DNA from 2 places in the Cellulomonas sp. C5510 genome. Region 1 is predicted to be linked to the other one. Evidence: predicted binding sites of a transcription regulator. Region 1 holds the regulator's gene; the other holds the start of a gene.
What was found. Region 1 encodes LexA, which represses DNA repair genes until DNA is damaged. Its sites were predicted from a motif close to TCGAACANNTGTTCGA; they were not measured.

Region 1 (3,740 bases):
TGGCGGCGGTCGGACCGTGCCGGCTGCGTCCCGCACGGGCACAACGTGAGCTGCGGACAGACGTGTGCGGACGGTCCGGACGTGACGACGGGGGTGGCCGCGTCTACGGCCACCCCCGTGGGGACGCCCCCGTCCCGTCTCGTCCGGGCGACTCGCCTCGCGCGGACGGTTGCTGCACGCCTCGCGCCGGGCGACGGGATGGACCGACGATGCCGACGACGACGCGTCCCTCGCGGCGAGCCCCCCAGCCAGCCGTTCGAGGTGGCACCACAGTAGAGGGACCCGGCTCAATTACGCAAGCCTCACATGCCGTTATTCGAGGAGGCGCCGATCGAGCAGGACCCGCAGGTCAGGAGCCCGCGGGCAGCAGCAGCACCTGACCTGCCAGCAGCGAGGCGTCGGGCAGCCCGTTGAGCTCCTGCAGCCGCAGCACGACGTCACGCACGTCCTCACCCGGCGCCGCCACGTCGGTGGCGATCTGCCACAGCGTCTCCCCGGCCACCACGGCGTGCGTGGTGACCTCGGTGGCCTGCCGCGGACCGTCGGCCACCGCGCGGCCTCCGACGACACCCCCGAGCACCACGAGCAGAGCCAGGACGAGCAGGACGGCGCGCCCCCGGCGCGTCAGGTGCAGCGACGCCTCCGGGGTGGCGGTCACGCGGGCGGCCGGACGCGCCCGGCCCTCGGCCTGCGCCGCCGCCGAGCGGACGGCGACAGGGCGGGGGCGGGCCGGTCGGTCGGCCGCGGGACGCGTCGCGAGCCGCGGGTGCACTGCGATGGCGCTCATCTCCACCACTTCCCTCCTGGGCCGCCGCGCGACCCGTCGAACACCTGTTCGTTCGAACGTCTGTACGAACTGAACCACACCCGGCGCAGGATGTCGAGACACGATCGAACAGGTGTTTGATCCACCCGTGCACGCGCCCTACGCTCGGGGACGTCGGGTACAGCGCACCACGAGGGTCTGACACGACCGCCGGGCGGACGCCGCCGGGCAGGTCGGGAGCCCGTCGCCTGCGTCGTCACCCGGCACGGCGGACGGGTGCAGCGGGCACCGGCGCCACGAGGACGGGAGCGAAGATGGCGATCGAGGGAACCGGCGCGACGGCGGGCGCGGCCGACGGGTCCGCCGTGGTCGAGCTCGACGCGGACGGCGACGGCCTGACCCCGCGCCAGCGCCTGGTGCTCGAGACCGTGCGGGCCTCGGTCGAGTCCCGCGGCTACCCGCCGAGCATGCGTGAGATCGGCGACGCCGTCGGGCTCACCAGCCCGTCGAGCGTCAAGCACCAGCTCACCGCGCTCGAGCGCAAGGGCTACCTGCGGCGCGACCCCAACCGGCCGCGCGCCATCGAGGTCGTCCAGCCGGACGACTCGCGCGGGGTCGCCCCGCTGCCGGGCGTGACGGGCCTGGGCGACGAGGACAGCGCGGCCCGCGAGGGCGCCCCCGAGGCGGCGTACGTCCCGGTGGTCGGGCGGATCGCCGCGGGCGGCCCGATCCTCGCCGAGCAGCTGGTCGAGGACGTCTTCCCGCTCCCCCGCCAGCTCGTCGGTGCCGGCGAGCTGTTCCTGCTCAAGGTCGTGGGCGACTCGATGGTGGACGCCGCGATCTGCGACGGCGACTGGGTGGTCGTCCGCCGTCAGCCCGTCGCCGAGAACGGCGAGATCGTCGCCGCGATGCTGGACGGCGAGGCGACCGTCAAGACGCTCAAGCGGGCCGACGGCCACGTGTGGCTGCTGCCGCAGAACCCGGCGTACTCGCCGATCGACGGCGACCACGCCCAGGTGCTCGGCCGCGTCGTCTCGGTGCTGCGCGCGCTCTAGCGGCCCGGTCCCGGTCAGCTCCTCGCGGGCGGCGGCTCCTGGTCGTCGCGCCCGGGGCCGCGCGCCCCCGGGCGGCCCCGCGGCCGAGGTGCACCGCGCGGCCGGGCGCGCGCTCCTGCGGACGTCCCCCGCGCACGCTCAGGCCGGGAGGGCTCCGCCCGTCCGCGTCAGCGCCCCGAGCGCGCGGGCGACGTCCTCCTCGTCGTTCCAGACGTGGAAGGCCAGCCGGACCCGCCCGGCCCGGCCTGCGACGCGGCAGCCGGCCGCCTCGAGCGCGGCCAGGCGGCTGCCGTCGGGGTCCGCGAGGCTGACGACCGCGGACCCGCCGGGCTCCAGACCCAGTCCCGCGCGGAGCGTGTCGGCGAGTCCGGCCCCGTGCGCCCGCACGGCGGCGGTGTCGGTCGTGGCGAACGCGTCGAGCGACTCCGCCGCACCCAGCCACGCCTGCCACGCGGGGGAGACGTCGTACCGGCGCGCGTCGGACGCCAGGTGCATCGCGGGTCCGTAGCAGGAGGCCCAGGGGTCGTCGCCGGCGTACCAGCCCGCCTGCGCCGGGCGCAGCGCGTCCTGCGCCTCCTCGCGCACCGTGAGGAACCCCGCGCCTCGCGGGGCGCAGAGCCACTTGTACGCGGCCGTGACGGACACGTCGTACCGGCCGGCGTCCACCGGGAGCCACCCGGCCGCCTGCGTCAGGTCGCACAGCGTGCGGGCGCCGGCCGAGCGCGCGGCGGCGACCACGGCCTCGTCGTCGAGCACCTCCCCCGTGGCCGACTGGACCAGCGCGTAGGCCACGAGGTCCACGCCCGGGACGATCGCGTCGGCCAGCCCCGCGGGCGGGACGTGCTCGACGCGGATGCGGTCGCCCTGCGCGAGGAAGGGGAACACCACGGAGGTGAAGTCGCCGTCCACGCAGACGACCCGCGCGCCGTCGGGGAGGGAGCCCGCGACGAGCGAGGTCATCGCAGAGACCTGCGACCCGATCGCGACGCGTGCCGGGTCCACCCCCACGAGCTGCGCGAAGGACGCCCGCGCCTCCCGGACCGCCGCCTCGTAGCGCGGCACGTCCAGCCGGCCGCTCCCCCAGCGGTCCAGGTCGTCCCGGATCGCCTGCGTCGTGCGGCGCGGCGCGACGCCCGCCGTCGCGGCGTTCAGGTAGCCCGGCGCGGGGTCGAAGTCGGCTCGCAGCTCGTCGAGGGATCGCATGCCGGAGACTCTGCCGGGAGGGTGCCATGCAGACAAGCGCGAGTTCCTCGCCGAGCCATGCATGCGGCTTATGCTCCGTGGATGCCACCTCGCCCGCTCGACGCCGCCGCCCTCCGCCTGGTGAGGGCGGTGCACGACACCGGCAGCGTCACCGCCGCCGCACGCACCCTCGGGCTGACGCAGCCCGCGGCGAGCCAGCAGCTCCGGGCGGTGGAGCGGGCGATCGGCACGCCGGTCGTCGTCCGCGCGGGCCGCGGGGTCCGCCTGACGGAGGCCGGGCTGGTGCTCGCCCGCAACGCGGTCGCCGTGCAGTCGGCGCTCGACGCCACGCTCGAGGAGGTCGCCGCGGTCGCCTCGCTGCGGGCCGGCCGGGTGCGCGTCGCAGCTTTCCCCTCGGGCGCCGCCACCCTGCTGCCCGCCGCCCTCGCCGCACTCCGCGCCGAGCACCCCGGGCTGAGCACGACGTTCGCCGAGGCGGAACCGCCCGAGGCGCTGGCCGAGCTCGCCGCCGGACGGGTCGACGTCGCCCTGACGTTCCGGGACGCGGACACCGCACCGCCGGACGACGGCGAGGGCAGCAGCCTGCTCCGGGTGCCGCTGCTGGAGGACGACGTGCTCGTCGTGCTGCCCGACGCCGACGGTCACCCTCCCGGGGAGCCGGTCCGTCTCGACACCCTCGCGGACCGCCCGTGGATCGCGGGGTGCCCGCAGTGCCG
Region 2 (3,740 bases), 270 kb from region 1:
CAGCGCGACCGGTTGCCGGGGGTCGACTCCAGCGTCACGACGTCGTCCTCGACCTCGACCACGGTCCCGTACATGCCCGAGCCGGTCATGACCTCCTGGCCCGGCTGCAGGTTGTCACGGAAGCTCAGCTGCTGGCGCTGCGCCTTGCGCTGCCGCGAGGACAGCAGGAACATCGCCCCGAGTCCGATGGCGAGGATGATGAGAAACGAGTAGTCCACGGAGAAACAGCTCCTGATCGCGTCTGACGTCGGCCGCAGTCTAGGCGCCACGGTCCCGGGCTCCTAACGAGCGGGGGCGTCGGCGGGTTCCCCGCTCAGCCGAACAGGCTGTCCGTGGGCACCGGTGGCGTGAGCCCGAGATGCGCCCAGGCGTCGGGCATCGCGACCCTGCCGCGCGGCGTCCGGCCGATCAGGCCCTCGCGGACGAGGAACGGCTCGGCGACCGTCTCCACCGTCTCCGGCTCCTCCCCCACGGCCACCGCGAGCGTGGTCAGCCCGACCGGCCCGCCGCCGAACCGGCTGCACAGCGCGGAGAGCACAGCCCGGTCCAGGCGGTCCAGCCCGCGGACGTCGACCTCGTAGACCTCGAGCGCCGCGCGGGCGGCGGCGAGCGAGAGCGTGCCGTCCCCCCGCACCTGCGCCCAGTCCCGCACCCGGCGCAGCAGACGGTTCGCGATGCGCGGGGTGCCCCGGGACCGCGACGCGATCTCCGCGGCGGCGTCGGGCGCGAGAGGCACGCCCAGCAGCCCGGCCGACCGCAGCAGCACCCGCTCCAGCTCGTCGTCGGCGTAGAAGTCGAGGTGCCCCGTGAAGCCGAACCGGTCCCGGAGCGGCGCGGGCAGCAGGCCGGCGCGCGTGGTCGCGCCCACCACCGTGAACGGCGGCAGGGACAGCGGGATGGCGCTGGCCCCCGCACCCTTGCCCACGACCACGTCGACGCGGAAGTCCTCCATCGCCACGTACAGCAGCTCCTCGGCGGGGCGCGCGAGGCGGTGGATCTCGTCGAGGAACAGCACCTCGCCCTCCTCGAGCGAGGACAGGATCGCCGCGAGGTCCCCCGCGTGCTGGATCGCCGGGCCGCTCGTGACGCGCAGCGACGTCCCCAGCTCCGCGGCGATGATCATGGCGAGCGTCGTCTTGCCGAGCCCGGGCGGGCCGGACAGCAGCACGTGGTCCGGTGCGCGCCCCCGGCCGAGCGCCGCCTGCAGCACCAGCGAGAGCTGTTCGCGCACCACCCGCTGCCCGACGAACTCCGCGAGGTGGCGGGGCCGCAGCGCCGCCTCGGCCGCCCGCTCGAGGTCGTCGGCCTCCGGGCGCACGACGGAGTCCGCGTCAGCCACGCCCACCGCCCAGGGCCCGGAGCGCGGCGCGCAGCACGCCCGCGACCTCGGACTCGGCGACCGGCTCGTCGCCGCCCTCCAGCACGCCCGCGACCGCGTCGGCCGCCGCCTTCTGGTTCCAGCCCAGCCCGACCAGCGCCTCGACGACCTGGTCGCGGCGGTCGCCGGGGCGCGCCGCGGCCGCCGGACCGCCCGGGACGCCGGCCGCCGCGGGGGCGCCGAGCCGGTCGGCGAGCTCGAGGACGATGCGCTGCGCGCCCTTGTGCCCGATGCCGGGCACCCGCTTGAGGGCCGCGAGGTCCTCGTCCGCGACTGCGCGCCGCAGACCGTCCGGGGTGTGCACGGCGAGCATCGCCAGCGCGAGCCGAGGTCCGACGCCGCTGACGGTCTGCAGCACCTCGAACACCTCCCGCTCGTCGCCGTCCGCGAACCCGAACAGCGTCAGCGCGTCCTCGCGGACGACGAGCGAGGTGTGCAGGGTCGCCTGCTGCCCGACCCGCAGCCCGGCGAGCGTCGCCGGGGTCGCCTGCACGAGCATGCCGACGCCGCCGACCTCCACCACGGCGGCGTCCAGCCGCACGGCCTGCACCGTCCCGTGCACCGAGGCGATCACACCGGCTCCTTCCCGTCGGACGCCGCGAGGTCGGACGTCGGCGTGCAGTCTGCCACGACCGTGCGAACAGGTGTACGAACGACACGCGCCGCCCGGGCCGCCGTCGTGTCAGGCGCGGACGCGGCGCGACGCCTGCTCGGCCTTCGCCCACGCGCGCTGCGCCGCGGTGAGCGACCCGGGTGCGCGCTGCGGCGAGCCGATCGCCCCCGCCGGGCGCCACAGGTGGCAGATCGCCAGCGCGAGCGCGTCGGCGGCGTCGGCGGGACGCGGCAGCTCGTCGAGCGACAGCAGGCGCTGGACCATCGACTGCACCTGCGGCTTCTCGGCACGGCCGTTGCCGGTCACGGCCGCCTTGACCTCCGAGGGCGTGTGCATGGCGACCGGGATACGACGCCGCGCGGCCGCGAGCATCGCGATGCCCGCGACCTGCGCCGTGCCCATGACCGTGCGGACGTTGTGCTGGGCGAACACGCGCTCGACGGCCAGCGCGTCGGGCGCGTGCTCCTCGAGCCACTCGTCGATGCTCGCGGCGATGACGAGCAGCCGCTGGTCGACGTCCTGCGTGGCCGCGCTCTGCGCGACACCGACGGCCACCATCCGCACCTTCCGGCCGGGCAGGCCGTCGACGACGCCCAGCCCGCACCGGGTCAGGCCGGGGTCCACACCGAGTACGCGCACCCGGCCATCCTCGCAGCCCCCCGACGCGCCGTCCGGATCCGGGCGGACGGACCCGCCCGGCGTGTCGGTGCGTCCGGATCCGTCCGCCGTCCCAGCAGGTGCCCGGACGCGACGGCGCCCCGCGGCGCACGGGGCGGGCGGGGCGTCGTCGGGCGCGCGACCGCGGAGGGCCGCCGCGGGAGGTCAGTCGGCGTCGAGCTCCGCCATGACCTCGTCGGAGGCGTCGAAGTTCGCGTACACGTTCTGCACGTCGTCGGAGTCCTCGAGGGCGTCGATGAGGCGCAGGATCTTGCGGGCGCCCTCGGCGTCGACCTCGATCTGCGTCGCGGGGTAGAACACCACGTCGGCGGAGTCGTACTCGATGCCGGCGTCCTGCAGCGCGGTCCGGACGGGCACGAGGTCGGTGGCCTCGGACAGCACCTCGTACTGGTCGCCCGCGTCGTTGACCTCCTCGGCGCCGGCCTCGAGGACCGCCATCATGACGTCGTCCTCGGTGGTGCCCTCCTTGGGGACCATGACGACGCCCTTGCGGGAGAACAGGTACGAGACCGACCCGGGGTCGGCCATCTGCCCGCCGCTGCGGGTGAACGCGACACGCACGTCGGCGGCCGCGCGGTTGCGGTTGTCGGTGAGGCACTCGACGAGGACCGCGATGCCGCCGGGGCCGTAGCCCTCGTACAGGATCGTCTGGTAGTCCGCGCCGCCGGCCTCGGCACCGGAGCCGCGCTTGACCGCCCGCTCGATGTTGTCGTTCGGGACGGAGGTCTTCTTGGCCTTCTGGATCGCGTCGTAGAGCGTCGGGTTGCCCGCGGGGTCACCCCCGCCGGTGCGCGCGGCCACCTCGATGTTCTTGATGAGCTTGGCGAAGAGCTTGCCGCGCTTCGCGTCGATCACGGCCTTCTTGTGCTTCGTGGTGGCCCACTTGGAGTGCCCCGACATCGATTCCCTCTCGTTTCCGCGCCGTCCCTGCGCTCCCCCGGCCGGCGGTGCGGCGCGACCCGGCAGCGGGTCGCGCCCCGCTCTCACAGGGCGTCGCGGACGATCTCGACGAACAGCCGGTGCACCCGCGTGTCCCCCGTCACCTCCGGGTGGAAGGACGTGGCGAGCAAC

Region 2: ruvA (Holliday junction branch migration protein RuvA) is a predicted target of LexA. The motif match lies at 2,015-2,030, and genes of this name have one in related genera.

What each region holds. Positions count from the first base shown of each region.
Region 1 is NZ_CP081862.1:2,473,099-2,476,838, forward strand. It holds gene K5O09_RS11490 (LysM peptidoglycan-binding domain-containing protein) at 350-787, opposite strand; gene lexA (transcriptional repressor LexA) at 1,081-1,821, shown strand; gene K5O09_RS11500 (aminotransferase class V-fold PLP-dependent enzyme) at 1,960-3,024, opposite strand; gene K5O09_RS11505 (LysR family transcriptional regulator) at 3,106-3,740, shown strand, end outside.
Region 2 is NZ_CP081862.1:2,201,735-2,205,474, forward strand. It holds gene yajC (preprotein translocase subunit YajC) at 1-218, opposite strand, end outside; gene ruvB (Holliday junction branch migration DNA helicase RuvB) at 314-1,339, opposite strand; gene ruvA (Holliday junction branch migration protein RuvA) at 1,332-1,952, opposite strand; gene ruvC (crossover junction endodeoxyribonuclease RuvC) at 2,061-2,630, opposite strand; gene K5O09_RS10315 (YebC/PmpR family DNA-binding transcriptional regulator) at 2,814-3,569, opposite strand; gene pdxT (pyridoxal 5'-phosphate synthase glutaminase subunit PdxT) at 3,653-3,740, opposite strand, start outside.